DNA from 2 places in the Paenibacillus xylanilyticus genome. Region 2 is predicted to be linked to the other one. Evidence: a T-box and tRNA genes for the amino acid it is inferred to sense, from the RefSeq annotation. Region 2 holds a T-box; the other holds one or more tRNA genes.

Region 1 (16,126 bases), 640 kb from region 2:
GAGTATGCTGCGGCAACTCCCGAAGGCGCGAAGATCAGTGAGGCGGACGCCATTCGCGGCGGAATCTACTTATCCTATGGTAAGGAGATAAGTTTGCCGGTCATTGAAGACGTTGAGTTTCACGCCAACACAGGAATCTGGACGGTTCGCATGCGGGATGCCATGTCAGCGGATAATAATCAGGCCCAGATTGAACTCGAAGTTCCGGATGTGGAGCCGGTGGAATCGGTGGTGCAGGAACCAAAAAGTGAATGAAGCATAAAAAAACAAAAGCCCTCAGATCTGCTTATCTTGCAAACGAGGGCTTTATATGTTATGGCATGATTATGATCATGCTGTATCAATCCGTAATATTTCCCGCCATTTTCAGACGACGTGCAATTTCTGCGAAGTCCTCATGTGAAATGCCTGGGGCGAATTCTTCTTCCACCGCAGGGGCTTCCGGAATCGGAAAGCCTTCTGGAACACCTTGAATGACTTCAAGTGGTTGTCCATCTTCAGGGTGTGTTCCTTTCCAGATTTGGCCGATGGCATTAAAGTCTTTATCGCTATACGTGTACAGCTTGGTGTGTACGCCTTTTTCTTCATATTTTCGGGTCTCGGTGAACGCCTTGTTGTCCAATGATGGAATAGGAACCAGCTTGGTCACGTTCACGCCTGTTGCAATTTCCAGCGCTTTGGCGTAGGCCACGACGTGTACGCCGCCGCGTACTAGCAGGAACCCAACCACTTCCCGGGCAGCAGGGTGATCCGTCATTTCGTATACTTTCATTTTATGTGTACGTGCGCCGCATTCGAGGAAAAAGTTATGCAGCAGATCCTCGACCAGATTACCACTGTTGAACACATTTGCACCGGTCCACGGGTTGCCCATAGAATCAAAAGGCATGGCGCCTTGGGCACCAGCGAGGTAATGATAGGATAGACGTGCATCCTTCACGGAACCAAGTGGTGTATCATCGGGTTCCTTGTAGGCGGTTGAACCTCTGAGACATTGGTTTATCCCGTGAGACACCAGCTCCACGTGACCCAATTCTTCGGCTGTAATACTCATGACGAGGTCGTAGAAGGGCTTCAATTTTTCCTTGGAACGAAAATTAAACGACTGATAGAGGTAATTGTTCAACGTTGACATCTCTCCGAATTTGCCGCCTAGCAGTTCCTGTATGGAGGCAGCTGCATTGGGATCGGGCTTCTCGACATTGGGAATTTCAATCAAGATTTCATCCATTCGTTTGAACATTTACATATAACCTCCTCGAAATGGGTGTTCAGATCATCCTTCAGTCTATCAAGGCCTATTACACATAGAATGGGAGAATCAAACGGCATATAGCATATTTGGGGCTAAAGACGTATATATCCGATTCAGGATCTCGTTTCCAATGGGGATGTATTTGAGTTACAATCAGAGTCATGGGGATTTTGGCTAAGGGCAATAAAAAAGGAGGACAAGTTTTGCTTAAACGTTGGCTTATCGCAGTATTTACTATAGGTATACTTTTACTTCTTCATGTGGAGCATGTCTCTGCTTATGTACATCATCAAGTCGAAGTGGATCAAGAAACGAGGGAAGCCTTGAAGAAAAAGTATGGGCTGGATGAACCGTCCAATCCGGACCCAACGAATCAAGTATTGTCAGGTGACTGGGGGATAAGCTTCAATCCTCCTCTGGATCGGCATCAAACGATTCTTCAGATTGTTCGCTGGGTTCAGCAACCTGTAACATTAATCATTCGACTGATCGTGTAAAATAATCCTCCCATGGGCAGGCTAACGGAAACAAGCCCCAAGGAGTGATTGATATGAGATTACTTATCGTTACACTGATGACGATTATGCTGAGTTTGTCGGGACTAGCCACCAGTTCAGCGGCTCCCATTCCGGATTATGCGAAGTGGGGAATCATTGCCGTAAAAGAAACGCAGACCAAGTATAATGTGGACATACTGGATTACAAGCATATTGGACGTACATCACTGACAGCCAATCAATCCCGCGAGCAGTTTAAGTTATGGGTGAGGGGCAAGGATGGCAAGGAGTTTGCAGTGTATGTCAATGTAGATTTTAATCCTTCAACCCAGCAGTTAAAAAAGGTAGAGTTCAGTGAATCGGATCGACACTAAAAAATGAAAAAAGCCAGGCATCTCTGATGGATGGGATAAGCCTGGTTTTTTGCTGTATAAAAATCCTTTTTTTAGTTATTGAATAAAGAACTTATGTTCGCATATAATAAAGTATACAAACAAACGTTCTTATTGGAGGGATGATTATGCTGGGAAAATATATCGGCCAGATGGTGGAACTCGTGTACATGGATCGTGCAGGACATATTACGCAGCGTCAGATTCGTATTAACAGTGTGCGAGGTGGGAGAATCCGAGCATCCGCAGGAGCAGATGGATCACCCCGGACATTCCTGGAGCAAGGTATTCTGGCATGGCGTCCTATCCTTCATAAGGACGGGGAGGCGGGCATATGTTAAACGATTTTGAACGGAAGATTTTACGAATTATCGTTAATTATGCCGGGCAGCGACGACGTATGCCCCGAATGGAGGAGCTGGAGAACAAGACAGGGCGAAGCCGGGAGCTCATTCGCGAATCATTGCTTGAACTGGAGCGCAGACAGCATATTAACTGGGACAATAAATCCACGCTGGAAGGAATACAGATCTTGCAGGCATGGGAACAGGAACCGCAGCCGATTCGTAAGAGTCAGCCTGCCGGAGATGCTGTTAAATATTTTTTGGAATACTAGGGAAACTTTATTGCGAAATAAAAACGCCAATCCGGGATGCCGGACTGGCGCTTGCTTCGTTATTACACATCGTATATTCAGAACGTGGGGAGTTGATCCAGATTGTTGGTCGGGTCGCCGTCCGCATCACCGCGAATGTACATTTCCCCGTCCTTGCCTTTAAACACATTCACACCCGCTATGGCTCCTGCCTGTACTTCTGCCAGCGCTTGTTGATAATCCAGTATACGTCCAGATGAGGTTTGAAAGCCAGTCAGATCACCGTCACCATTTTTTTGTACAGCTGTGAAGCTCTCACGTGTCGTCTGATTCATCATGTCACACTCCTTATCTGAGGAAATGAGAATTTGAGTTCCCCTTTAGCCTGTCCGAATCGAAGAAAAGTATGCATGACATCGTAGAACAGTTGCAAGCACGTAGATTCACCGAAGGATAGGGTTTTACAGACTCTTTCTCATGCGTACGTGCAGAATGTCGGCATCATAAAAAGGTTCTTCCGAAATCACTTCATATCCAAGCTTCTCATAAAATTTCTGAGCCTGACATTGCGCATCCAGTATAGAGTATGTTAAGCCAAGCTCCCGTGCCCGTTCTTCCATGGCCAGCAGGAGTACACGTCCATAACCGAATGAACGATGGGATTGAAGCACAGCAATTCGCTGCATTTTGGCTGTATCCTTGCTGTAATAGATAAGTCGTCCTGTAGCTACAGCCTGTCCGTCCGTACTTAATAAAACATGATGTACATCAGGACTGATGACATCAAATTGATCGATTTCAATCTCGGCAGGCACCTGCTGCTCGATGACAAAAACGTCATGGCGGATGCCCAATGCTTGCTGGAGCTGTTCATCTGTCGTTACATAACTAATTTCGGCTGCCAATTCCATTCCTTCTTTCTGCTCTTGAGCGACATATCAGACTGCATTATACAAAAAAACGCTTTTCCTGTATAGTTGAGTCTGGAACATATTGGGAAAGGGGCGAAGAGAATGGGCGTGGCAGGAATTATGACCATTACACTCTTGATGTCTGCCGGAATGATTGTTTTATTATATTACGTAACCAAGAAAGCCTACTCCAGAAAGTGGGATGAGGACGAGTGATAACATGCAAGAGTGTCAGGGCAATAGCTCACTGTTTCCCTGAGGCGAATAGACCTCTTCATGGACAGATTTCGAGTAGACATCGAGCCAAACAGGCAAATCATCCGTTACATTCGGTTGCTGTAGCTGTTGGAATTGCACGGTATGTTCATCCCGTTCCAGACTGCAGCCGGAGATCACGAGAATAAGTATGGTAAGGGGAAGAATGAAGCCCCATTTTTTGCGATGGGTTTGGGATTTATGGGAGTTTGCATGTGGCATAGGAGTCACCTCTTTAATGAAATGGTAATCATTCCTTAGTGTGCTCCATTCTTCACAAAATATAACCAATAAACCATTGACATTGTACGCGTTTACTTGGTATGATACTGTTACTTCATTCGAACAGAATAGGTTATCATGATCTGTTAGCTCAGCTGGGAGAGCACTATCTTGACAGGGTAGGGGTCAGTGGTTCGAGCCCACTACAGATCATAACGAAAAGTCCTTGCGTAGCAAGGGCTTTTTTCTTGTTTGTGGAAGTAATTTTTATAGTGTCCAAGGGGTTACTTACATTTAACATTAACGTTTTCCTTAATCGGGTAGGGCTCTTTATCTAGTTCACTCATTATTTTGCTTGATCAAAGCAAATAATAAATGATACATTATGTATCAAAAGACGAGTGGATAGAGAGGTGCTGGGCAATGAAGTTGAATACCAGTGTATTGGATGGTTTGAGGTTTTTACTAGCATTATGGGTTGTTTGTGGGCACTTCTACATCATTATTGGGGGCACGAATCTCTTTAATATTCCTTTTGTTTCGAGTCTACTACAACAGCCCATAATAGCTGTAAATGGCTTCATGATCATAACTGGTTTCTTAATGACTTACCACTACATTCTCAGGGAAGAAAAAGAACCATTTCTCGAGGCGTCCACAGGAGTAAAATTTATTTTGAGAAGATTATTCAGGCTTTACCCTATATACTTTCTTGCTATAATTGCCGCCTTTTTCCTTGTTGAAAACATGTATTTGTTAAGGAAAGAAATATTGGAGTTTTTTACGGGCAGTTCGATTACTGTTTTTGGTAAAGAGAGCAAATTAGAAACGCCAACTTTGGTGGGTATGTTCTCTCATTTACTCTTTATTCATGGGCTAATACCTCACGAGGACAGTACTATACTATCTGTAGCATGGAGCTTATCACTTGAAATGCAATTTTACGTTATATTCCCGATAATTTTTGCTGTCCTGTTTAGAAAACAAGCAAGTTTGAGATTTAGTGTGATAACCGTTATTTCCGTTGTAGTATCAGTTTTATCACTTAACTATTTAAAATCATATTTTGATATGCCGGCTGCCCTTTTCTTTAGAATGCCTGTGTTCATCTTGGGTATGATGGTTGCGGCTGCAGCCTTGAAAAAACTTAGATGGAGATTTGTTGCTCTTAACGGGTGCATTATTCTTGCGGTGGAGGACAGGTTAACAATTATCTTATCTATCGGGCTCATCTTCTTAATGTTCTACGAGAACTTGAAGCTTGTTTTGCCGCGAAGTATATATTCAATTGTTTCATTAATTGGAGGACTCCTTTCGAAAAAAGTATCTAAATTCGGCGCTGACATTTCCTATTCACTTTACCTGATGCATATGATAATAATGCCTTTCATAATAAAATTCTTCATCGATTTAAATTATTCAAAGCTCCTTACAGCAGGGTTGTCTTTTGTATCATTGCTGGTTATAACAATAACTTTATCATATGTCCTTTATCTGTATATCGAAAAGCCGTTTATTGCCATGGGTAAGCGAGTGGTTGCAACATTACCAAGACCGAAACGCACGCAAGTGGAAATTTCAACTGATTTTTCAGGCACGGAGCCATTAAATTAAGAATACAAATGAAGTCGCCAAAATGGTCATAACCCTGTCAAGTAGACAGTACAAAAAAAAGACAAGATTTAAGCTGCGGCCGTTTCCCGGTATTCTACCGGGGAACGGTCGTTTAGTTTTTTCTGAAATCGGTTTTGGTTGTAAAACAGTATGTATTCATTCACTTGCTGCTCAACCTCTGCTTTGTTTGCCGCCTTATTCAAATAAATTTTCTCCGTCTTCAAATGAGAGAAAAAAGATTCAACACAGGCATTATCTAAGCAATTTCCACGCCTGGAGTGACTGCCTAGCATGCCAAGCTGGTTTAGTTTACGGTTAAATGGCTTCGACGTATATTGAAATCCTTGATCTGAGTGTAGGATTACGCCATTCAGATCCACGTGCTGACGGAGTCTATCCAGCGTGTCATGAACTAAAGCAAGGTCATTTCGTTCAGAAAGATGCCACGCTACAATTTCGTTATTGTATAAATCCTGAATAACAGACAGATACACAAAGTGTTCTCCAGCACGAATATAGGTAATGTCCGTAACCAGCTTCGTTCGTGGTGTATCCGCCTGAAACTGACGCTCCAGCCGATTTGGGTTTACCACAGAGGCTTGTTTTCCAAAGAATCGACGCTTTTTTCGAATGACAGAACAGATGCCTAATTGTTTCATTAATCGGTACACCTTTTTGTGGTTGACTCGAAGGCCTTCCCGTCGTAAAGCAACGGTCATTCGAAGATAGCCAAAGTAAGGATGCACGCGATGAATGGCAAGCAAATGGGATTCTAGTTCATGTTCTTTGTGTCTACGCTCTTTTGCGGCTGCTATGCTTTTTCTCCACTTGTAATAACCCGAGCGGGAAACCGCAGCTAACTTCAAGAGCCAAGCCAGACCATGGCGTGCTCTCAGGTCCTCAATGATTTGAAATCTGGCTGCTTTACTCGTCACTCCTTGTGTAGATTTGGATATTGCTTTTTTAAGTATTCAATCTCCGCCCGCAAATACGCCATCTCTTCTTCCATACTGGAAAACTTGGTTCTAGGGCGTCCCCGTTTGGGTGTAGCAGGTTCTAGACTCATTCCCTGTTTCGCTTTGGCTGCCCACACTTGTACCTGAGATTTATTTTGAATATCTAAACGCGTCGCTACTTCACGTATACTCATATGTTCTTCGTTGACCAGCCGGACGGCCTCCAATTTCAACTCCAAGGAGTACCGCCGGTATGTTTGTCCTTTTTTAGCCATGAAAAAATCCCCTTCGTTTACATGATTAAGTTCATCTTAACAGATGTCTTTTTTCTCATGTCTACTAAAAGGGGATAATACCAAAATGGTGGCTTCTTTTTTTATAATAAAAAAATTGTTTACAAAAGCAATTAAATTGTTTACAATCTAATTGTAAACAATAAATAAGCAAGATTAACTTATCAAATAAAATTAAATGATGAAGAGGAGAAATGACAATGAAAACTCTATATGAAACGACAGTAATCAATACAGGTGGACGTCAAGGGATCGTGCAATCACCAGATAACGTATTTATGCTGGATGTAGCTGCACCGCCGGAGCTTGGTGGTAAAGTGACTACGGCTACGAATCCGGAGCAGCTGTTTGCAGCAGGATACAGTGCATGTTTTAACTCTGCTTTGGAATTCCAATTGAAGAAACACAATGTGGAGATTGAGCGAAGCACCGTATCTGCAACGGTAATGCTTGTTACAGATCCTTCGGACAACGGAGTAAAGCTGGAAGTCGAGCTGGAAGTGAAAATCGAGGGTTTGGATGAAGAGACCGCACAGAAATTTGTCAAACTTGCTCATGACTATTGCCCATATTCCAAAGGAATCAAAGGCAATGTAAATGTAACTCTGGAGATGGCGTAATAATCAATATGAACTAAGAACACCTTCAAATGTCTGTCCCATGGCCCATTGCAAAAAGGGGATAGGACAGAGCTGAAGGTGTTTTTTTTATTATGCGGGTCTAAGGGTAAAGCTTGGAGGTTGAAGGTTGAAGGTTGAAGTATACCCACATGGGGTATATTATAGGTATCTAGATTCGTATTTCAAAGGAGAGTTGACATGAAAAAGTACGTAATGATGATGGTATCTCTACTGATCACAGGAAGTCTGATCGTAAGTGGTTGCGGTAAAAATACGGAACAGAATAGCAGCAATGGCAGCGTAGACAGCAATAACAGTCATACAGCCACTACAGGAGAAATGCATCATTCGGATTCAGGAGAGCTGCCACAAGGGCTTATGGAAAAGGTGAATCCTACATATCCGATTGGCAGCCAGGTTATCATGAGTGCCGACCATATGTCCGGTATGAAAGGGGCAACCGCCACGATTGTTGGAGCCTATGAAACGACCGTTTATGCAGTTACGTATACACCGACAACGGGGGGAGAGCCTGTGAAGAACCATAAGTGGGTGATCCAAGAGGAAATAAAGGATCATAATAATGCCCCCTATAAAGTTGGTACAAAGGTTGTATTGAACGCCGACCACATGACCGGTATGAAAGGGGCAACCGCTACCATTGATTCCGCTGAACAGACAACCGTGTATATGGTGGATTACACGCCGACAACCGGAGGAGATCCGGTGAAAAATCACAAGTGGGTTACAGAGAATGAGTTATCAGCTGAATAGACGACACTACCGATGGGGGGAGAATCATTCATCCTTTAATGCAATTCTGGGTTATAATGGAACTTGAAGGCCGGAAATTCTGCTGGAAAGGGGAATGTATATGATGGATTTTAGCAAACCACCGCATGCCTCAGAGACAGAAACGCACAGCCAGCGTCATCAAGAGCGCGAACAAGAACTTATATCTGGTGGAGGTAAAGGCATTTGGTGGGAAATCAGCAATTGGCTGATTCTTGGAGGGATTCTGGTTGTCCTATTCTTACTGTTCAAGTATGTTTTCTGAATAAATAATAGAGGGTGAGATGAAGAGTCCGTTACTTGGGCTCTTTTTTGCTGTGTGAAAAAAGTACATATCACTAGAATGACAAATGACAAAAATCAATATTTGTCATTTGTTAAAATCTGTGTTAATCTACATTTACGACGGAGGTGACCAGTGGGTGGTTCGTTTTAACCATCTTAAGGATATGAGCAAAGATAAAATTTCTGAATTTTTAACCAAAGAGCAGATTATTACAGCCACGCAGGAAACCATCAGGCGGTTTGGTGCTGCCAAAACCTCCGTTACAGATGTAGCGAAATTGCTTGGAGTCAGCCATGGTACCATTTACAGGCATTATGCCAGCAAGAAGGAACTACTTGAAGGTGTAACGGCACAGTGGTTGGAAGATGAGATTATCGCTCCACTCGCGAAGGTCGTAAGCGTACAGACCGAAGCTGGAGAAGGAATACAACATCTCAAAAAATATATCAAAACCTTAAATCACCTTAAACGGCACTATGCAGAATCAGACACAGAGTTATTTGATATGTATGCCAAGGTTACACAGGAATCGGCAGAACTCATTTACAGACATGTGGAGCAGTTAACACAGCATCTCGCCGAGATTATACAGCAGGACCAGCAGCTCCGTTTCCCGAAACCGAACAAGGTTGCTGCAGGAATCCTAAACGCAACAGCTCGCTTCCATCATCCCGCACATGCATACGAATGGCATCGTGAGACCATTGATGAGGAATTCGAGCAGGTTTGGTTGCTGATTGAGCAAGGTGTATTTCATCTGAATTCAGGGAGGAAGTAATCTCATGACCAATTTATCAGGTAAAGTTGCCATCGTCACGGGTTCATCACGCGGAATTGGACGGGCAATAGCCCTGCAGCTCGCCGATCTTGGCGCAGATGTCGTCATCAACTATGCGAGCAGTCCAGACAAGGCAGAAGAAGTGGCAGAACTAGCTCGTCAAAAGGGTGTCCGGGCGATCACGATCCACGCAGATCTGGCACAAAAGAATCATGTGGAGCACTTATTCGCAGAAACGGTGAAGCAGCTGGGCAAAGTGGATATTTTGATCAACAACGCAGGGGTGATGAAAACAACACCTTTGGCGGACGTTACCGAGGAGGAGTTTGACCAGCAATTTGCAATTAATGTGAAGGGAACGTTCTTTGCCTGTCAGCAAGCCCTGAAAACCATGGAGAACGCCGGACGAATCGTGAACTTTTCCACCTCCGTAGTTGGTCAGATGTTTCCTGGATATAGCGTGTACGCAGGTACCAAGGGTGCAGTGGAGCAATTTACCCGTCAACTCGCGAAGGAATTCGGCTCCAAACAGATTACGATTAATGCAGTGGCACCTGGTCCGGTGAATACGGAACTGTTTGCCGCGGGCAAGACAGAACAGCAGCTGGATGGGCTGCGCAAGATGAATGCATTTGGTCGCTTGGGCGAACCGGAAGACATCGCAAGTGTTATCTCTTTTCTTGTCAGCCCTGAATCGCAGTGGGTCACCGGACAGACACTGCGTGTAAACGGTGGTTTTATCTAACGAACGATTTCGCAAGAATAATCATTCGGCATTGACACCAAACCGGGCGAATCCCCATATGATGCACTACATTAGTAAGCACTTGCGGAAATGGGGAATCCGGGATGGCAAAGGCAAAAGGTAAAAAAGCACCAGCGTTGAAGAGTGACAAACTCCGTGTGTCCATGAAATTGGTCACTTCAGATGTGTGCGAGCGATGCAAGACACCCTGTACACGAGGCATGGAATACGCTGCACGTATGCGGACGGCAGGAGCCGTAGGGAAAGGCGTACCTTGCATCCTGACTCGGCACACGACTTCCTAGTCTCTTTTCAGGCTGAAGTTTCCCAGAAATAATTCGTATAAGCTCGCATTTACAATAACCATACTACAGAGGCGTTCTCGAAGGAGAAGGGCCTCTTTTTGATTGTTCCAAGGGATGGGAAATTTTCTGGATAAAAAATGAAAAATGATGAAAAACAGCGCAACTTTGTTGTTGAACCTGCAGTATAAATGTACAACAGCTTGCAGCAGGGGAGGGAATATTGACGGAATGAAATGGAAAAGAATATTGCTGTGTGTCACGGTATTCTCCTTGCTCGGCGGGTCTTTATTGTTTGCGGATTCCGTAAACGAAAAGATTCGGGTGCTCATCAACGGCAAGGAAGCAGCTGACGGAGGTTACCTGATCGATGGAACGACCTATGTACCTGTGAGAGAAGCAGGGGGGATCGCCAGATGGGATAACAGCAACAAGCGAGTAACGGTGATTAAGCCGAATGTACATATTTTTCTGTTCAAGGGAGACACCGTATTTGGCAACGTGAACGTTGGCAAATTGAAATTCAATGTGTTTTCTCAAGTGGACAGCTTAACAACGGATGTGGCTGCAGTGAAGGTGACAATTACCAATCCGAGTGGCCAGGTGAAGGATATTCAATCCCAGGAGCTCAAAACCCAGAAGGATAATTTCTGGTTCCGGACTTACGATTTTACGTATGATTTCAGTCGTGCTGGCAAATACCAGGTTGGTTTTCATATTAAAGAAAATGCAAACAGCAACTACGTTCTGGTGGCAGAGAAAATCATTACCGCACTAAACGAATGAGGCGAAAAATAACGTTGCTGAGTAAATTGACCTAGCCTTGCGAACATGTTACGATATGCAAGGTTACACAATTTCTATTTACAAAGCGAGGTATATCAATGAGCGATCACACACATGAACACGGCGATGCCTGCGGCTGCGGTCACGACCATGACCACGACCACGAGCATGAAGAAGTTCTTCTGACTCTGACAGACGAGAACGGAAATGACGTGGAGATGGTTTTGGTGGAGACGTTTGACGTGGAAAACCATGTTTATGCGCTCCTGCTGGAACGTAACAATCCTGAAGCTGACGGCATCATTCTGCGTATGGAAGAAGAAGACGAGGAAATGGTGCTCTACAATATTGAAGACGAAGCCGAGTGGAACCGCGTTGAAGCGGCTTACAACGAGCTCGTCGCAGGACAAGAGTAATTTTTCTTATGCACTAGAACAACGGGGCTCCTTGATCTCAAGGGGTCTTTTGTTTGTTTTCATGCTCTAAAAAGCAACAAAAAAGGGCCAAGCCGGAGCTTGGTCCTTCGATATCATTACCCATGGAGTAGGATCATTAGAGTAATCCCTTAGAAAATCGCATCTGCTTCCACAATGACTTTGACATTGGTAACACTGCGGTCTTCGGGGCCTTTTACAGGCAATCCAACCTCAACATGGTCGATAATGTAATCAATATTTTCTTGCGTAATAACCTCACCCGGCAGCAGAATCGGAATTCCAGGCGGGTATACGTAGATGAATTCAGAGATAATACGTCCTGCTGATTCTTTAAAAGGAATGACCTCCGTATCCCCGTAGAATGCATCACGCGGCGTGAGCATCAATTGTGGAACGTCAGGAACCTTAACCACAAGTTCATGTGCAGGGTTAACCTGATAATACGTACGGGACAGATCTTGGAGTGCGTTCAGCAAGATGTCCACCGATTCATCCGTATCGCCAGGAGTGATCAGGCACAGAATATTATACATATCACTGAGCTCGACCTCAATATTGTAATGTTCACGCAGCCAGTTCTCGGTCTCATAGCCTGTGATGCCAAGATGACGCACATGAATGGTTACTTTCGTCGGATCATAGTTAAAGGTTGCCTCCGTACCGAGCAGCTCTTTGCCGAAGCAGTACAAACCGTCAATATCGTTAATGGTACGTCTCGCGAATTGAGCCAGATCAATGGCCTTCTGTGCCATTTCGTGACCGTGCAGCGCCAGATTGCGTCTTGACGTATCAAGTGAAGCAAGCAAGATATACGAAGTAGACGTAGAAGTCAGCATACTGAGAATGGTCTGTACACGCTGCGGATTCACGAATCCGTTTTTGGTGTTCAGATTCAGCACGGAACTCTGTGTCATGGAACCGCCAAGTTTGTGTACACTTGTTGCAGCCATATCCGCTCCGGCAGCCATTGCAGACAACGGCAGTTCCTCATGGAAATGAATGAGTACGCCATGTGCTTCATCCACAAGTACAGGCACCTGGTAGCTATGGGCGAGTTCAACAATCTCTTTTAGGTCTGTACATACACCGAAGTACGTTGGATTAATAACCAGCAATGCCTTGGCGTCCGGATGACGCTCAAGCGCACGTCGTACAGCACCTGTAGTCACGCCGTGATCGATACCGAGGTTGGCATCCTGTGCGGGAGATACGAATACAGGCTTCGCTCCTGAGAAAATAATGGCAGACATGACCGATTTATGAACGTTGCGGGGCACAATAATTTTGTCACCCGGTTCGCATACCGACAGAATCATAGTCATGATTGCACTGCTTGTGCCTTGCACACTAAAATAGGTATGATCGGCTCCGAATGCATCGGCTGCCAGAATCTGCGCTTCCTCAATGACACCGGTTGGCTGATGAAGATCATCCAGCGGAGCGATGTTGATCAAATCTATGGAGAGGGCATTATCGCCGATAAATTCACGAAATTCGGTATCCGTTCCCAATCCTTTTTTATGTCCCGGGATATGAAATTGCACCGGATTGAGTGCCGCGTGGTTTTTTAAAGCGGTAAACAGCGGCGTACGGCGGTGATCCATCAGTGCTGTCACAACCTTTCCTGATAAAATGTCAAACAAAGATGAGTATAGCAAATTAGGAACCGAATGCAAGCGGTAGGCTTGACAAATTTTCAAATTGCTAAGATTTGGGCGTATCCCTGACGGTTACAGTATGGATAGGAGATGGGCCGGTGAACACCGAAAGGGGAATAAGAAATGCAGACAGACATCAAACCAGTCAAAATTTTGCGATCACCATTTTTCATCGCGATGTGGCTAACACTTTTCTTGGTTGAAGTGATTAAAGGAGCACTGCTGGTGGCCGTTCTGCCAGTGTATATGGATAATATTTTGGGCTTGTCCGCAGGGGTGATCGGTGTAGCCTTTGCCCTTCAATACCTGGGGGACAATCTGTTCAGGGCACCATCGGGCTGGGCAGCAGAACGCATCGGTTTTCGTGCGACGATGGTAACAGCCTTAATCTGTACATTGATTGCAGTAATCATGATTATCTTTTTCAAAAGTGCATTTGGACTGGCTCTGGCCTGCCTGATTCTTGGTGTGGGAACATCACCGCTCTGGCCCTGTGCCATGACGGGGGTGACTGCACTGTCAGGACCTCAAAACAAAAACGGAACAGCGATGGGGGCGCTGGAAATGGCTGCTCTGGGTGGAACGGGACTTGGACCGATCGGCATGAACTGGCTGCTTGAGCGTACCGACCATGATTATCGTACCGTATTTCTTGTCCTGCTTGGCTGTGCCGTTCTCGTTATTTTGGTCGCCATGATACTACCAGGACGGGTGGTGTTGGAAGAGCAACAGCATACAGGAGGGGAAACGACCAAAAAAGCGGTCAAATACCCACCGAAGCCTCATCTGCTTACACCGTTAATCAGGCTCAAAAACAGTGTACAGGGGACCCTGCAGAGGGTGCGCAGCACGCTTAATGTCAATCCGCTGGTATATCCTGCCCTGTTTATGCAGTCCTTTGTTATAGGCCTTCTCAGTCCGGTTATTACGTTGTATACCCGAACTGACCTTCATATTTCACCAAACCTGTATAGTCTGCTGTTAATCGCAGGCGGCGGAATAACAGTGATTGCCCTGCTTCCAGTGGGTAAAATGGTGGATCGATTCGGGACATCGATATTTCTCCATATGGGCTTTTTACTCGCCTCTGCAAGTCTGTTTGCCTTTGCGTCCATTACATCCATTCCGGTTGTTTTTGGCATCGTCATGTTGGTAGGGGTTAGTTATGCCATGATTTTACCTGCCTGGAATACCTTCGTGGCTACTCTTATACCGAAGGGGGAGCGAGGGGCTATCTGGGGATTTTTTCTCACCCTTCAGGGGTCCGGCATGGTTGTGGGTCCCATCGTTTCGGGGTTGTTATGGGATCACATCAGCCACCCGGCTCCATTTATCGGAAGTGCTGTTGTTATGGCCGGGCTCGCGGTTGTTCATTTTGTGTTATCGCGAAGACCGTATCGCACAGCCCCTGCCAAATGAACATAAAAAGGAGTTCCTATACCGGTTGAATCCGGTGTTGGAACTCCTTTTTCAATATGCAGGCGACAACATTTCGCGTCCAGTATAACATGAAATTCGGGGGCTTGCCCCTGTGCATCCGCGGAAACATCGATTCCACTGTAGGATTCGATGAAAAATAGTCAAATAACCAAGTACCCTTACATAAAATGAAGTATAAAATAGGGTAAGCCGATACGGAAGTAGCAATGAAATAAGCAATGGAAGAAGAGGACCGGTAACACATCCGGTACAAATGGAGGGGAGTGCCGTGAATAAGAGTTATGAAGTTGAATATTGCAATCTGGAGCTGCGGTTCAACCGTCGGCATATCCAAAATTTGATCAAAGACCTTATTCGTGAAGGGTATTCACTATATTGGAGCGAGGATGAATCCTATTTTATTCTGTCTGTCCGCACCGGGCGCAAGCTGGTAAAGCTCCGTTTTCAACAGACACGCAGCGGGAACTACAAGATGACAGGTGACTACATCATTAAGGACGCCAAGCTGGCAGAATGGCTCGAGAAGCTGATAGGGGATACACGCGGGCATGCTGTCGTTAAACGTTTCAAGGATCAGCAGATGACGGTAGAGAACATTTTGTTTGGTGAGGTCATACGTCTTGTGGAAGTTTCTGGATTCAAACAGCGTGTCATTTTTCAAAAGGAACCCGCGCCGACGGCGGAGGAGATGGAAGAGATGTTTCTATCGCGAGAAGGAGAGGAGCGGCTCATGCTCCTGCGGATGGAAATTGATGATGAACTGGAGCGTCTGTACGCTGCCATTCAGATGGATAATACAGAGAAGGCAGACATCTGCCGAGAGACATTAAAGCGTCTGTCCGGACACATGCTGATGCTCGAAGGTTGAGCCCGAAGACCGTATTTATGAAAATACGATGAACACCTCAGATATTTGGGGTGTTTTCTCGTTGCGCAGCAGGGGTGCGGGGTTCACTTCCATGCGTAAAACCGTTAAAATGGGGATATTGTTGAGAGTCAATTTCAATAAAATTAATTGGAGCAAAGGATGAGGACCCAGATGGCAAAACAACAGATCGGTGTCATTGGACTTGCAGTAATGGGCAAAAATTTGGCCCTTAACATTGAAAGCAGAGGCTTCACGGTGTCGGTATTTAACCGTTCCCCGGAGAAAACCAATGATCTTCTGAAAGAAGCTGAAGGTAAAAACCTCACAGGCACGTTCTCCATTGAAGAGTTCGTGGCATCCCTGGAATCCCCGCGCAAAATTCTGATCATGGTACAAGCCGGTAAAGCGACGGATGCAACCATTG
Region 2 (16,126 bases):
TGTTGTCTGGCTGCTTCAGGTCGTTCATGTAATTTTGCGAATGTGGACCGAGGGCCATTTTCCGATCTATACAACGTTCGATTTTCTGTTTATCTTTTCGTTTAGTATCGTATTGATGTCCCTGGGGATGATACGTGTCCAGCGTTCGGAATTTGTCATCCTGCTATTGAATATTGTGGGCTTCTCAGTTACCGTATTGAATCGATTGTGGTTTACAGCCGGGGAGATCTCGCTGCATAACTGGCAGACCGTTCACGGGCTGCTGATCATGCACATTACGCTGGCAAATCTGGGCTTTGCAGCCCTCACGGTAGCTGCGGTCTTCGCCATGTTGTATCTGTTCCTGCACCGTAAATTGAAAAACAAAAAATGGAATGATACGATGCGGCGGATGCCGAGTCTTGAAGTCATTGGCAAATACATGGATGGCGCAACATTGATCGGAACACCGTTACTTGGCGTCTCCGTGGTTCTGGCCGTATTATCCATTGTCGCTGAGACCAGGTGGTATCTGCTTCTGGATCTGAAAGTCATTGCAACAGGTCTCGCTATCGCGATCTACATCGGTTATTTCGTTTCTAAGCAGAGAAAGCAGTTTTCCAACATCATCATGGCTAGATGGACATTGATTGGATATGGTTTTGTCATTATGAGCTTTTTAACCAATGCGTATTCAGCGTTTCATCGTTGGACAGGAGAGTGAGAACTATGGATCGCTATACGCCGTTATATGTAAATACTTCAGGCAAAACCTGCTGCGTTGTTGGGGGCGGACGTGTTGCCGAACGTAAGATCAAAGGTTTGCTTCACGCCGAAGCGCATATTAAGGTGTTTAGTCCGGAAATCACATCGGAGCTGAAACAACTGCATCAGGATTCCCGAATTGAGTGGATAGCCCGGTCCTACCGCAAAGGTGATTTGCGGGGGGCCTTTCTCGTATATGCAGCAACGGATCACGCTGAAGTCAACGCACAAGTAGTACAGGAGGCTAACGATGCGGGCATACTGGTGAATGATGCGATGTCTTCCGAGAACAGTGCTTTCATCACCCCCAGTGTGGTCAGGCGTGGAAGACTGAGCATCGCCATCTCAACGGCTGGAGCAGGACCGGCAGCCGCTGCAGAGATTCGGTCTACACTGGAGCAGCAATTTGGCGAAGAATACGAGACGTATATTGAATTTCTGCATCAGATGAGAATTCAAGTGAAGTCACGTGTGTCGTCTCCGCGTGTGCGAAGCATTTTACTGCGGCGATTGACTGAAATGAATGTGCTGGAGGATATCCGTACAGGGCAATTCCAGTGGTGGACAGAAGAAGAAATCGGGGACTGGATATCCCGTAATCAGGAGGAGCGGTAGACATGCGTACAATTAAAGTGGGAAGCAGACAAAGCGCACTGGCTTTGACACAGACAGGACATGTAATTCAGGATTTACGAAGCATTTGTGAGCGGGAAGGTTTAGCATTTGATTTTGAAGTACATAAGATCGTTACGAAAGGGGATTTGATTCTCGATGTAACGCTGTCCAAAGTCGGTGGCAAAGGACTGTTTGTCAAAGAGATCGAACAGGCCATGCTGGATCGTACCATTGATATGGCTGTGCACAGCATGAAGGATATGCCGTCCGAACTGCCGGAAGGATTAATCAACGGCGCTGTTCCGCGCCGTGCCGATCCGCGTGATGCATTGATTTCCAATGGGGGATTGTCTCTGGATCAATTGCCGGAAGGGGCGAGAGTGGGGACAAGCAGTCTCCGTCGTTCCAGTCAGTTAAAGGCATACCGCCCGGATCTGCAGCTCGAATCCCTGCGTGGTAACATTGACTCACGTCTTCGCAAGCTGGAGACGGAGGGTCTTGATGCTATTATTTTGGCTGCTGCAGGATTGTATCGAATGGGCTGGCAGGATCGGATTACCGAGTATCTGTCCGAAGAGGCTTGCCTTCCTGCCGTTGGACAGGGTGCACTGGGGATTGAATGCCGTGAGGATGACGAGGAGCTGCTTCATCTGTTGAAGCTGTATAACGATCCGGAGACTGCTGCTCCCGTTTTGGCAGAACGTAAATTCCTCAGTGTATTGAATGGAGGCTGTCAGGTGCCGATCGGTGCTCATGCCGTCTGGAATCGTCAGCAAGATACAGATTCCCCGAATGGGCAAAACACGTTACAATTAACGGGTATGGTTGGTACGCCGGATGGCGGACTGATTCTTAAAGAAGCTCTGACCGGAACGGATCCGGTACGTCTTGGAGAAGAAGTAGCGTGGAGATTGATTGAACGGGGAGCAGAGCAGATACTGGCAGAAGTTAGGGGATGAGGACATGGTGGGAAAGGTCTTTTTGGTAGGAGCAGGTCCAGGGGATGCTAAGCTGATAACGGTAAAAGGATGGGAGTCTATCGGCAAGGCAGATGCTGTAGTCTATGATCGCTTGGCCAGTCCGAGATTGTTGAAACAGATGAAGCCTGGAGCAGTGAAGATTTACGTAGGCAAGCGGCCTGACCGTCACACGATGAAGCAGGAAGAGATTAATCAGCTGCTCGTCGATCTGGCCCTTGAAGGGAAAGTGGTTGTTCGGCTGAAGGGCGGAGATCCCACGATATTTGGACGCGTCGGCGAAGAGGCAGACCTGCTGCGCAAAAACGGCGTTCCTTTTGAAATCGTGCCTGGGGTTACCGCAGCAATAAGTGTGCCTGCTTATGCCGGAATACCGGTGACCCACCGCGATTATGCATCATCCATTTCCATTATTACAGGGCATGAAAGCCCGGACAAGCTCGATCGCAGCATTCATTGGGATAAAGTAACGAACGCAACGGGAACACTGGTATTTATGATGGGTGTAGCCAAGATTGGCTATATCAGTGAACAGCTCATCCGTCATGGCCGTCCGGCACAGACACCCGTCGCACTGGTTCGTTGGGGAACAAGAGCAGAGCAGGATACCCTTGTGGGTACACTTGAAAATATAGAAGCCAAGGTCATTGCTGCCAACTTCCAACCGCCTGCAGTTATTGTTGTCGGGGAAGTGGTGAATCAACGTGAGCAATTGAAATGGGCTGAGGTACTACCGTTGTTCGGCAAACGAATTCTGGTGACGCGCGCTCGCAGTCAGGCGAGTGAACTGGTGAACCGCATCGAGGAACTTGGTGGTGAACCGTATGAGTTTCCAGTTATCGAAACCGTGATGCCTACGAGTGAAACAGCAAAACAAAGTGTCAAGGATGCCTTCGGTGCGTTAAATACATTTGATTGGGTATTTTTCACAAGCGTAAACGGTGTGGAGTTTTTCTTCCGTCATCTGGAAGAGCAAGGTAAGGATATCCGCGCCATGCATCAAGCAAGAGTCGCTGCGGTCGGACCTTCAACTGCCGAGGCCTTGCGCAAGCACGGTATTGTTGCCGAAGTGGTCAAAGGGCCTTTTCAGCAGGAAGGCATGCTGGATGCTTTTGAGAGTGAACTGAAAAAAGGTCAGAAAGTGCTGCTTCCCCACGGTGATCTGGCACGCTCCTGGTTGCCTGACCAGTTGAAGGAACGGGGACTTGAGGTCACGGAAGCGATCATCTATGATACTGTACTCGCGGGTGAGGATGATGATGAACTTCTGAAGCTGCTGGAAGAAGGCGGTATTCACGCGGTGACGTTCACGAGCTCTTCAACGGTTACGAACTTCATGGAGATGCTTAAACGGATGGGGCTCCAAGATCCATTACCGTTGTTAAAAAATGTCGAGGTTGCTTGCATCGGGCCAGTGACTGCCAAAACGGCAGAAGCAGCTGGCTTGAAGGTAACGCTGATGGCCGCAGAAGCAACGATCGAAAGCATGATCTCTGCGCTGATGGAGTGGAAAAGGACGCCTTCTCCAGAAGGGGCTATGCCTCGTTGATTTAAAAATTGTATCGCTATTGTAATAGATTGTATCCATATACCAAAAGCAGATTGATGAAGCGTGCTGAATTCGTTAGGATACCGGCGCGCTTCCCTTTTTGCTCTACTTTACTCTAAGAGAGGATGTATCTATATGAGTTTTCCAATTGTACGACACCGTCGCTTACGTCAATCCGCAGGCATCCGGAATATGGTCAGAGAGACTCATCTGACTGTGGATGATTTTATCCAACCCATCTATGTAACTTACGGTGAAAACGTAAAATCCGAGATCAAATCTATGCCAGGCGTATTCCGTTTTTCTCTTGACCGTCTGCAGGAAGAGGTAAAAGAGATTGCCGATCTGGGAATTCCGGCCGTGTTGTTGTTCGGTATTCCTGAGACAAAGGATAGCATTGGTTCTTCTGGTTTCGCTGAAGATGGTATTGTGCAGGAAGCAACGAAATTGATTAAGTCCTGGTATCCCGACCTGCTGGTTGTGGCGGATACCTGCCTGTGTGAATTTACGGATCACGGGCACTGCGGTATGGTGCATACCGTGGAAGTGGACGGACATATCTGCGGAGATGTTCTGAATGATGAATCATTGGATCTGCTTGTAAAAACAGCTGTATCCCAAGCCAAAGCAGGCGCGGATATTATTGCCCCATCCAATATGATGGATGGATTCGTCCAGGCAATCCGGGCAGGATTGGATGAGAATGGATTCAGCCATATTCCAATCATGTCCTACTCCGTTAAATATGCATCTGCTTTTTATGGTCCCTTCCGTGAAGCAGCGGATTCCACACCACAGTTTGGAGATCGCAAATCATATCAGATGGACCCGGCCAATGCCCGCGAGGCACTGCGCGAAGCCGAAACAGATGTGCTTGAAGGAGCAGACATGCTGATGGTGAAACCGTCACTTTCCTATCTGGACGTGATGCGTACAATCAAGGATCAATTTGACCTTCCGCTTGTGGCCTATAATGTAAGTGGTGAGTATGCCATGGTGAAGGCTGCAGCAATGCAGGGTTGGATTGATGAGAAAAAGGTCGCCATGGAAATTTTGCTCAGCATGAAACGCGCGGGTGCGGATATGATCATCACGTATTACGGAAAAGATGCCTCCCGCTGGTTGGCTGAGAAGTAATAGTTCCTTGTAATTTACACGTTTGCTAAGAGAGTCGTTATCAAATTACCAACATATAGCAAGGCCCTGCACGAGCCTGTTATGTCGCTTGTATAGATCAGTTTACTGTTCATATAAGGAGCGGGGCCTTCATATTAAGGAGGATGTTCATGACTGCACAATCAGGAAAAAGACGAAACGATGAGCGCTCACGCAGCGCATTCGAAGAAGCCAAGCAGTACATACCTGGAGGCGTAAACAGCCCCGTTCGGGCATTCAAATCCGTAGGACTTACCCCGATCTATGCAGAACGCGGAGAAGGATCCAAAATTTACGATATTGATGGCAATGTGTTTATTGATTATGTGGGCTCATGGGGACCACTTATCATGGGACATGCCCATCCTGATGTCGTGGAAGCACTGCGTGAAACTGCTCTGAAAGGAACGAGCTTTGGTGCTCCAACGCTGCTGGAGACCGAGATGGCTAAGCTTGTTTGCGAGCGCGTACCATCCATTGATATTGTTCGGATGGTCAACTCGGGTACGGAAGCAACCATGAGTGCCATCAGGTTGGCGCGCGGTGTAACGGGCCGCAGCAAAATTTTGAAGTTTGAAGGTTCATATCACGGACATGCGGACAGCTTGCTGATCAAAGCGGGCTCCGGTGTCGCTACCCTTGGATTGCCAGACAGTCCTGGAGTTCCTGAAGGGGTTGCTACCAATACGATCACGGTGCCTTACAATGATCTGGAATCGGTTAGCCTTGCCTTTGAACGTTTTGGTGAGGAACTGGCTGCTGTCATTGTTGAGCCTGTGGCTGGGAATATGGGCGTTGTACCTCCGGCAGAGGGCTTTCTTGAAGGCCTGCGCAGCCTGACGAGCCAGTACGGCAGCCTGCTCATCTTTGACGAAGTCATGACCGGTTTCCGTGTAGGCTTGAACTGTGCACAGGGGCGGTATGGTGTTACGCCCGATCTGACATGTCTTGGTAAAGTTATCGGCGGCGGCCTTCCGGTCGGAGCATATGGTGGTCGTCGGGATCTGATGGAGCAGATCGCTCCAACCGGTCCGATCTATCAAGCGGGAACACTAAGTGGTAACCCACTGGCCATGGCAGCAGGCTATACCACCCTCAAACTGTTGACACCGGAAGTCTATGATCGTTTGGAGACGTTGTCGGCTCGTTTGCAGGCTGGCTTCGAAAAGAATGCGGCAGAGGCGGGTATTGCAGTAACCATTAACCGCGTTGGTTCCATGGTATGTCCGTTCTTCAGCAGTGTACCTGTTACCAATTATGATATAGCCAAAGAAAGCAATTTGGATCAGTTTGTTCGTTACTTTGCAGCTATGATTGATGAGGGTGTAAGCGTGGCACCTTCCCAATTTGAGGGCATGTTCGTCTCTGGTGTTCATACCGAGCAGGATATTGACGATACGATTGAAGCAAACCGCAAGGCTCTGCAATCTCTATGACGATCAAAAGTTGGAAACGTCGTGGGGAATGGCTGGAGCTGATGCCAGGCAAAGTGGTAACAGGCAGTCCAGACAGACAGCTTGCGGCAGAGCAATGGCTGCTCACTGAACTTTCTTTTCCAGAAAAGCTGTTTCGTCAGCTTAAGGCAAATCACGGAATTCAACTCGCAGGGGACCGGCTTCGGCTGGCCCTTTTTGCATCTCAGCCGATTGATGTTGAACCCCGTTGGGCAGAGATTGAGGTGCTGTACGAGGATGATTTTTGTCTGGTTGTACATAAACCCGCGGGTATGAAGCTGCATCCGGATGGAACTCGTGCCGATCATGCCATTACGCTGGATCACGCTGTCGCCTCTTATTATGAGATCAACGGTATCGACACCAGCGTACGCCATGTGCATCGCCTCGATGAAGATACAACCGGCCCGGTTCTCTATGCGAAAAATGCTTTTGCTCTGGCAAAATTGGATGAGGCCATGCGTCGCAAAGAAATTGGGCGTCAGTATGTAGCCATTGCGGAAGGGCAGGTATCTCCGGAATGCAGCAAAATTGATGCGCCCATCGGTAAGGACAGACATCATAAGCAGCGCAGACGCGTTTCCGAGAGTGGGCAGGAAGCCGTTACTCATGTAGAGATTGCGGAAGTGTGGGAGCGGGCTACACTTGTGCGTTTAATACTGGATACTGGACGTACACATCAGATCAGAGTACATCTGAGTTATGCCGGACACCCGCTTATTGGCGATCAGCTGTATGGAGGAAGGTCAGATGCCATTGGACGCCAGGCACTTCATGGTGAAGTGTTAACGTTTAATCATCCGCTCACGGGAGCGCTGATTGAAGTTCAAGATCCGTGGCCTTCCGATTTTGAACAGCTAGTCCAGCGGGAACGAACAACCTAATAAAAAGGCAAGCTTTGAACAAAGGTGGCATGCTCATCTCATCGATGGCATATAGATGGGGTAACGAAGGATTTGGACCATGGATCAGTCCCATGAGAAGGATCATGGTGAACATATGCCGAAAGGAGGACGCCACCTTTGTTGAATCAACCTTATGGTTTGCGGTTCGATATTTATGAGCGCGTTCATTTGTCCGAGGGAGTCCCTGCCATTGAGGAACTGGAGGAAATTGAGTTATACCCGCGTATTCAAGTCATCGGTCAGGATGATCATGCAACGTTGCGAGGCCATCTTTTGCTTACAGGTGCGTATCGGGGAGAGAACGAAATCTCGGAGGAACTGAAACATTTTATTCCGGTTGAGATCACGGTACCCCTGAATCGGGTAAGGTCACTTGAGGATATCTCGATTGAGATCGAAAACTTTGATGTGGATTTGTTATCCAGCCGAAGCTTGAATATTACAGGTGTGCTGTCACTGCGTGGCATTGAGGGCTTTCCTGTTGAAGAGCCGCAGGCCTGGTCAGCGGAAGAGTTTACTGTGGTACACTCCCCTGATCCGCAGCAGGTTAACCGCGCCCCGGAGGCAGAGGATGCAGATGCTGGGTTGAACACCTTTGCTCAGGAATATCTGCTGCAGCGCAGTGAAGAGGAAGGTCTGCCTATAACGGCCGAGTCTCTATACGCAGCAGAAATTCCTGAGAATCCGCAGCAAGCCGCTGAAGAAAACATCCGTTATGAGGAAAATGCGCAGCCGGAAGAACAGTTAACCCCTGCACCGCAACAGATCTATGCTGATACGCTCGAGAATCAAGATGAAGAAGAATATCAGAAAAGACCTGCTGAAGATAACGCTCCTTCATTAATTACCCAAGAAGATGAAGCAGCGGATAATCAAGTGGCTGCCTCACCTTCACCCGTCTCGTCTTTCATGGCGGAGACTGCAGACCGACTGGCTTCTTATCCGGAGTCTGAGCCATTGCTACCTCTGGCTGAGGAATCACCATCTGTCTGGGCGGAGCCTTCCGTGGAGACCTTACATACAAACACGGAGCTGAACCAACAACCATCAGAAGACGTGGCTGTTTCGAATGTTTGGAACTTCGAATCTTCCAGGTCAGGTTCACCGCAGGAAGATCAGACGGAGGCTGAAAAGCCATCAGAGAATTGGCAGGATGTGTTTGCAGCGTCTGAACTGGAATCTGCCGAAGGGGAACGACCTTCTGCACCGGAAGCAGTGGATGCAGATGAATCTTCAGAGCCATTTTCATTCATTCCTGAACCTGTGGCTGAGACAGAAGACAAGCCAGAGCTCAAAGTCGCGTTTGGCAGCAAAAGGGAGTCTTCACCAAGACAGGAAGAAGGGGTGGGTATCTCGTCCCTGTTATCCTCAGGTAGGTCAGTGCGGGATACAGAAACGGATCGGGAGGACGAGTCGGTCGCTGGCTCCGTTCAGGAAGAAGCCTACCAGACAGAGGATGTCCAGTGGAAGAACCTGTTCTTGGGCACGATTGTGGATCAGACACCATTCCGCAAAGTTAAACTGTGCATCGTCCAGCGGGAAGAGACGTTGGATAGCATTGCTGACCGCTACCAATTGAGCACTCGGGAGCTCCAGTTATACAATCGTTTATCGGAACAAGTCGTTGAAGAAGGGCAGATTCTATACATCCCCTGACCTCTGACTTGTAAAATAACGTCCATACCAACCCGCAATCCAAAAAGGATTGCGGGTTTTTACTGCTTTTTGGCTTAATACGCAGGGCTGCCGCCCGTTTACGCTGTTGTCAGGTTGACTATCGGGCACGGTCAGGGTATGATGTGTTTAGGTTTTTTAAAGAACAACGTCGAATGGGAGTAGTAGACAGCAAGGCCTTTCAGAGAGCGGGATTGCAGCGCTGAGAAATTCCGCAGGAACCTACTGATCGAAGTCGCCCGGGAGTTGCCTGTTTGAATACGAGGAACGATGAAACATGTCATTGTGATTTGTTTGTTCCTGAAGTAGGATGGGCCGGTAGCAGCCGTTATCTGCTTGAAGTGTCACGATAGCCTCAGAAAGGCATGCTGTTTCTTTCTGTCTGCGTGAAACAAAGGTGGTACCGCGAAAGCTAACCTTTCGTCCTTTGATGGATGAAAGGTTTTTTTGTTTTTTGGCGATGATGATTAAGTAACGGAGGAATGACACATGTCTGAAGAAAAAAAATCAGCGGCAACAGAAATGCCGACTACGTATGATCCGAAAGCTGCCGAGCAGAAATGGTATTCTACCTGGACAGAACGTGGATATTTCAAGGCTGGTCAGCGCAAGGATGCTGAACCGTTTACCATTGTAATTCCACCCCCGAACGTAACCGGTATGCTTCATATCGGGCATGCACTGGATTTCACACTCCAGGATATCCTGATCCGCACCAAACGCATGCAAGGATATGACGCTTTGTGGCTCCCAGGGTCTGACCATGCAGGTATTGCGACTCAAACCAAAGTAGAGCAAAAGCTGCGTGAGGAAGGTTTGACCCGCTATGATCTTGGACGCGAGAAGTTCCTGGATAAAGTCTGGGACTGGAAAGACCAATACGCGACAACGATCCGTCAGCAGTGGGGTAAAATGGGACTCTCCCTGGATTATTCACGTGAACGCTTCACGCTCGATGAAGGACTTTCCCAAGCGGTGCGCAAAGTGTTCGTTCAACTATATGAAAAAGGCCTGATTTACAGAGGCAAACGCATTATTAACTGGGATCCGGTGAACCGTACTGCATTGTCTGACATTGAGGTGGAGTACAAAGAGGTTCAGGGACACCTGTATCATCTGAAATACCCACTTAAGGACGGAAGCGGTTATGTTACAGTGGCAACGACTCGTCCGGAGACGATGCTCGGTGATACTGCAGTTGCGGTTCATCCAAAAGATGAACGTTATACAGACATGATTGGCAAAACGCTGATTCTCCCAATCATCGGCCGGGAAATTCCGGTTATTGCAGATGATTATGTAGATAAGGAATTCGGAAGCGGTGCTGTAAAAATTACGCCTGCACATGATCCGAATGACTTTGAAGTGGGTCTTCGTCACAACCTGCCTCAGATTACAGTAATGGATGAGACAGGTACCATGAATGCGGAAGCAGGCAAATATCAGGGTATGGATCGCAGCGACTGCCGCAAGCAGATCGTTGCAGATCTGCAGGAACTGGGTGTCTTGATCAACATTGAGGATCACACACATCAGGTTGGACATAGCGAACGGACCGGAGCTGTGGTTGAGCCTTATTTGTCCACACAATGGTTTGTTGAGATGAAACCTCTTGCCGAAAGAGCCATCCAAAAACAGCAGAACGGGGAAGGCGTAAACTTCGTGCCGGATCGTTTTGAGAAAACATATCTGAACTGGATCGAAAATGTTCGTGACTGGTGTATCTCACGTCAGTTGTGGTGGGGACATCGTATTCCTGCCTGGTACGACGATGAGACTGGCGAAATTATTGTATCGGCTGAAGATCCAACAACACTGCCAGAGTACGCTGGTCGTAAGCTGAGACAGGATGAAGATGTTCTGGATACGTGGTTCAGTTCGGCATTATGGCCTTTCTCCACACTCGGCTGGCCTGAAGATGCTGAAGATCTGAAACGTTACTATCCGACAAGTGTGCTTGTAACCGGATATGACATCATTTATTTCTGGGTTGCACGGATGATCTTCACAGCTCTGGAGTTTACGGACGAAATTCCATTCAAAGATGTTCTGATGCATGGTCTGGTTCGTGATGCGGATGGCCGTAAAATGTCCAAATCCCTCGGTAACGGTGTGGATCCGCTGGATGTTATTGAGAAATACGGTGCAGACGCGATGCGTTATATGATATCCACCAGCAGCACGCCTGGCCAGGATCTTCGTTTCCGCTGGGAGCGGGTAGAACAGGCACGTAACTTTGCTAACAAAATCTGGAATGCATCACGTTTCGCACTGATGAATCTGGAAGGCTTTACTTACGAAGATCGCGACATCAGCGGAGAGCTTGGAACAGCCGATTATTGGATTTTGCACCGTCTGAACGAAACTTCCCGCGATATTACGCGTCTAATCGAAGCATACGAATTTGGGGAAACAGGACGATTGCTGTACAACTTTATCTGGGATGACCTCTGCGACTGGTATATTGAATTTTCCAAGTTGTCCTTCTACGGTGAAGATCCGGTTGCCAAGAAAAAAACACAATCGGTACTCGCTTATGTCCTGGACCACACCATGCGCCTGATTCACCCGTTTATGCCTTACATCTCGGAAGAGATCTGGCAGCATCTGCCTCATGAAGGCGAGACGATTACACTTGCATCCTGGCCAGTGTATGATCCTGCGCTGGAGAATCCGGAAGCCGTTGCCGAGATGAACCTGCTCATGGATACCATTCGTGCCGTACGTAACATTCGTGCAGAAGTAAACGTGCCGATGAGCAAGAAGATTGAATTGATGGTAAAAGCGAACAGCGCCGAGACATTCAGCATTATCGAACGCAACAGCCATTACATTCAACGATTCTGCAATACATCCGAGTTCGACAGCGGACTTGATCTCAGTTCACCGGATAAGGCCATGAGTGCTGTAATTACGGGAGCTGAACTTTACTTGCCGCTGGCTGGACTGATTGATATTGAGCAGGAAGTGGCTCGTCTGGAGAAAGAACTGCAGAACCTTGAAGGCGAAGTACTCCGTGTAGAGAAAAAGCTGGCGAATGAAGGCTTCGTAGCCAAGGCACCAGCCAAGGTTATTGAGGAAGAACGCGCCAAACAAGCGGATTATTCGGATAAACGGGATAAAGTCATCGCCCGGATCAAGGAACTGAAAGGTTAATGTTTCTGGGTCGGATGGAGAGCAAGCATGCCATCCGGCCGCTTTTTTCAATCAAACTCGGGACCGAAGGTGAAACATATGACGGAACTTAATGGCACGGGCGTAGATGCCCCTCTGTATACCTATGACGAGGCTGTGGACTGGATCAATGGCCTTATTCCTTTTGGCATCAGACCCGGATTGGAACGAATCACGGAGCTCATGTCATTGCTCGGTAATCCTCATCAGCGTCTCAAATTTATTCATGTCGCGGGAACGAACGGAAAAGGTTCGACTTGCGCTTTTTTGACGTCAGTACTGCTTCAGGCGGGGTACGATGTAGGAACGTTTACGTCTCCGTATATCACGAAATTCACGAATCGTTTTCAGTACAACGGCGAGGATATTCCGGAAGAGACGCTGCTGAAGTTAGCGAATCGACTCCATCCGCTGGTCACAGATATGGCCTCTACTGTTCTGGGATCACCTACGATGTTCGAAGTGTCTACAGCCCTGGCACTCTTGTACTATGCAGAAGAGTGTTATCCGGATGTAGTAGTATGGGAGACTGGACTGGGGGGAAGGATGGACGTAACGAATATCGTTACACCCGTGGTTTCGGTCATTACGAATATCGGTATGGATCATACGGATATCCTGGGTGATACCATTGAAGCGATCGCGGGAGAAAAAGCAGGCATTATTAAACCAGGCGTACCTGTTGTCACCTGTGTTACGCAGCCAGAGGCTATTAGGGTGATTCAGGAAAAGGCCCAGCAAGTCCGATCAACTGTGTATTTGTCTGGAGAACAATTTTCGTACCATAGACTCGATAGTGATGAGAATGGTCAAGCCTTTCATTTTGCAGGACCATTCCGCGAGCTGGATGCTCGCATTCGAATGCAGGGCATTTATCAGATGGATAATGCTGCGGGTGCTCTTATGGTGCTTGAATTGCTCAGACAGTACATGGCATTCATTCTGGATGACAGAGATATTGCGCTTGGATTGGAGAATGCCTTCTGGGCTGGCCGATTCGAGAAGGTCGTTCACGAACCCCGAATTGTACTGGATGGTGCGCATAATCCGGAAGGGGCAGAGTCACTGGCCAAGAGCATTGTCGACGTATATCCTCACAACAAGTTAAATTTGATGATGGGCATGCTGGCGAATAAGCATCACGAAGCGTATTTGCAGCATATACTGCCACTAGTGGATACGCTGATCCTGACCGAGCCAGATTTCCGACGCAAAATGGATGCAGCCGAGTTGCTGCAGATCGTCGAGCGGTTACGTCCCGCCATTGCGAAAGAGAATCTGGAAATCATCGTCGAGCCCGATTGGGCGAAGGCACTTGATCTATTGAAGTCACGGACGGAAGCGGAAGATCTGGGGGTGGTGTCCGGCACACTGTATCTCATTGCAGATGTGAGGGCAGCCCTTTTGCATCAAACCGATTCTGAAAAAGGTTGGTGAAAGTTTTGTTAAATACATCAGAACACGTTCATTTTATAGGGATTGGCGGATATGGCATGAGTGCCATCGCCCGAGTTATGCTGGAGATGGGATACACCGTTACCGGATCGGATGTCGCTTCACAGGAGTTGACTGAGAAGCTGGCAGCCAAGGGAGCGAAAATATATATCGGACATACAGCTGAACACGTAAATGGAGCAGATCTTGTGGTCTACTCTACAGCAGCGCCGGCGGATAATGTGGAGCGGGTGGCAGCCGAGCAGCTTAATATTCCGATTCTTCACCGTGCACAGATGCTGGCGCGCCTGCTTAATGAGCGCAAAGGTGTTGCGGTTGCAGGTGCACACGGCAAAACGACGACTTCCTCAATGATTGCACTTGTCATGGACAAATGCGATACAGACCCGACGTATATCATTGGCGGAGAAATCATGAATTTGGGAACCAATGCCAAGGCGGGCCAGGGCGACTGGGTCGTGGCTGAAGCAGATGAGAGTGATGGATCGTTTTTGCAGTATCATCCATGGCTAGGTATTGTGACCAATATCGAAGCCGATCATTTGGAGAATTACAACAGTGACTTCGAGGAACTCAAAAAAGCGTATGTACAGTTCTTGAGTCAAATTCGTCCGGAAGGAACAGCCATTGTCTGTGCGGATGATGAGAACGTGCAAAGCATTTTACCTGAGCTGAAATCCCGAATCACGACATACGGCATCGATCAGAAGGCCGATTATATGGCATCGGATATCGTACTGGGTGACCGCAGGATCTCCTTCACCATGAGCCATCAGGGTAAAGCACTGGGAACGGTAGAGCTCTCTGTTCCAGGCAAACATAATGTCTACAACGCTATGGCTACGGTCATTACCTGTCTGGAAGCAGGCATTCCGTTTGAGAAAATCACGGCAGCCATTATTCAGTTCCATGGTGCCAAACGCAGATTCCAGGTGCTGGGTGAAGCACGCGATATTCTGGTCATCGATGATTATGCTCATCATCCGACTGAAATTGAGGCAACCATCAGTGCAGCGAAAGCGACCGGGAAACGTATTATCGCGGTGTTCCAACCACAGAGATATACGCGTACCTTCTTCCTGCTGGATGCGTTTAGTCGTGCTTTCGCGGAAGCCGATGAGGTACTTATTACCGACATCTATTCTCCGGCGGGAGAAAAACAGATTGAAGGTGTTCACTCCGCTAAGCTGGTTGAACTGATTGTTCAAAACAGTAATGCTGCTGCTCGTTATTTGCCTACCAAGGAAGAAGTGGTAGCCGATTTGCAGAATCGTCTGCAGCCAGGAGATCTTGTTCTCACGATGGGAGCAGGGGATATCTGGAAGGTTGGCGACACACTGGCCAAAGGACTGAAATAGTCCACTTTATGACCCGCTTGTCTTCGTAAAGAAGCAAGCGGGTTTTTGAATTTCTAGGAATCTTTCATTGTCTCTGGGCATATAGCTGATATAAATGGGACAAAGGAGAGGGTACGGGGTGAGCAATGCTAGAATGACGTTTCGTTTCGGGGAGAACGAGTCGGACAAGCCGAATCATAAGGATGAGAAGGTGATGGGAACCTTTCCATCCTTATCTGATGAGATATCGCACAGTGCTCCGCGGATCGATGTCGCGCCTTCATGGACACCGGAGGATATCCCTGGAGATTGGGGAGAGACCACCCTGAGCGGGACAAGTATACTAGAGCCGGATCAGAGAAAGGACCGGAATCTGGAGCCTGTACAGTCGCAGTATGTTTATTCGGATCATACAGTGTATCCTGACGAAAATGAGAAAGAGCTTCCTGAAGACAGCAATGATGTGGGTCATGACTGGATGGCGGATCGTGATCATTACTCCTACAAGCGAAATCGCCCTCCGAGGGGCTGGAAGATGATTGGTTCGGTTACGGGAGCGCTGGTCACCGGTGCCCTTTTCGGTATGGTTATTCTCTCTTTTTTTAATCGGGAAGGAACAGGTCCGGACGTACTTCCTCAAACCAATCAACCAGTATCGAGTGTGACGGGAGTGCAGGGTGCTTCCGGGACGGACCAACAAGCACAGTCAGCACTTAGCGGAGGCAATTACTATGCGCTTCAGTACGGTGTTTTTAGTTCGCCTGAACGTGCAGAACAGGCCAAGCTTGAACTCTCACAGGCTGGAATTGCTGCAGGAACGGATCCGGACGATGGGAATCGTGTCTATGCAGGTATCTCTTCCGACCGTGAAGAAGCCAAACTGCTGAGCTCACGTCTTAAGGCGGAGGGTGTGGAACTGTATGTCAAAGAGATCGCATACCCTGCAGTGGACTCTGCAGCTCTTGGTATGAATGAGGAAGATGTTCAGCTCTTCTTCATCAGCAGCAATGCATTGGTGGAACAACTATCCACATTGTCCATCGGGCAGCTTGGTCAAGCAAATCCAGAGCCTGTAGCTTCGGAAACG

The links. A T-box is a leader RNA that pairs with one kind of tRNA and senses whether it is charged. The one in region 2 lies ahead of F4V51_RS23040 (valine--tRNA ligase), so its partner is inferred to be a tRNA-Val.
Region 1: it has a tRNA-Val gene. The T-box ahead of F4V51_RS23040 (valine--tRNA ligase) is inferred to sense a tRNA for this amino acid. The anticodon was not compared.

Annotation. Positions count from the first base shown of each region.
Region 1 covers NZ_CP044310.1:4,528,969-4,545,094, reverse strand. Annotated here, with positions in the region: gene F4V51_RS20210 (DUF3221 domain-containing protein) at 1-255, shown strand, start outside; gene F4V51_RS20205 (manganese catalase family protein) at 341-1,243, opposite strand; gene F4V51_RS20200 (hypothetical protein) at 1,459-1,752, shown strand; gene F4V51_RS20195 (DUF3889 domain-containing protein) at 1,806-2,126, shown strand; gene F4V51_RS20190 (hypothetical protein) at 2,273-2,485, shown strand; gene F4V51_RS20185 (hypothetical protein) at 2,479-2,760, shown strand; gene F4V51_RS20180 (DUF3892 domain-containing protein) at 2,838-3,074, opposite strand; gene F4V51_RS20175 (GNAT family N-acetyltransferase) at 3,201-3,644, opposite strand; gene F4V51_RS20170 (hypothetical protein) at 3,882-4,127, opposite strand; tRNA gene F4V51_RS20165 (tRNA-Val) at 4,268-4,340, shown strand; gene F4V51_RS20160 (acyltransferase family protein) at 4,551-5,741, shown strand; one part of gene F4V51_RS20155 (IS3 family transposase) at 5,810-6,708, opposite strand; one part of gene F4V51_RS20155 (IS3 family transposase) at 6,708-6,972, opposite strand; gene F4V51_RS20150 (organic hydroperoxide resistance protein) at 7,191-7,610, shown strand; gene F4V51_RS20145 (YdhK family protein) at 7,809-8,384, shown strand; gene F4V51_RS20140 (hypothetical protein) at 8,485-8,667, shown strand; gene F4V51_RS20135 (TetR/AcrR family transcriptional regulator) at 8,852-9,466, shown strand; gene F4V51_RS20130 (SDR family oxidoreductase) at 9,471-10,211, shown strand; gene F4V51_RS20125 (hypothetical protein) at 10,316-10,516, shown strand; gene F4V51_RS20120 (stalk domain-containing protein) at 10,745-11,299, shown strand; gene F4V51_RS20115 (DUF1292 domain-containing protein) at 11,398-11,715, shown strand; gene F4V51_RS20110 (aminotransferase class I/II-fold pyridoxal phosphate-dependent enzyme) at 11,865-13,340, opposite strand; gene F4V51_RS20105 (MFS transporter) at 13,518-14,813, shown strand; gene F4V51_RS20100 (hypothetical protein) at 15,103-15,702, shown strand; gene gndA (NADP-dependent phosphogluconate dehydrogenase) at 15,874-16,126, shown strand, end outside.
Region 2 covers NZ_CP044310.1:5,168,416-5,184,541, reverse strand. Annotated here, with positions in the region: gene ccsA (cytochrome c biogenesis protein CcsA) at 1-703, shown strand, start outside; gene F4V51_RS23075 (precorrin-2 dehydrogenase/sirohydrochlorin ferrochelatase family protein) at 709-1,359, shown strand; gene hemC (hydroxymethylbilane synthase) at 1,362-2,318, shown strand; gene cobA (uroporphyrinogen-III C-methyltransferase) at 2,323-3,885, shown strand; gene hemB (porphobilinogen synthase) at 4,021-5,022, shown strand; gene hemL (glutamate-1-semialdehyde 2,1-aminomutase) at 5,172-6,476, shown strand; gene F4V51_RS23050 (RluA family pseudouridine synthase) at 6,473-7,378, shown strand; gene F4V51_RS23045 (LysM peptidoglycan-binding domain-containing protein) at 7,517-9,055, shown strand; T-box leader at 9,216-9,504, shown strand; gene F4V51_RS23040 (valine--tRNA ligase) at 9,563-12,229, shown strand; gene F4V51_RS23035 (bifunctional folylpolyglutamate synthase/dihydrofolate synthase) at 12,308-13,684, shown strand; gene murC (UDP-N-acetylmuramate--L-alanine ligase) at 13,741-15,060, shown strand; gene F4V51_RS23025 (SPOR domain-containing protein) at 15,179-16,126, shown strand, end outside.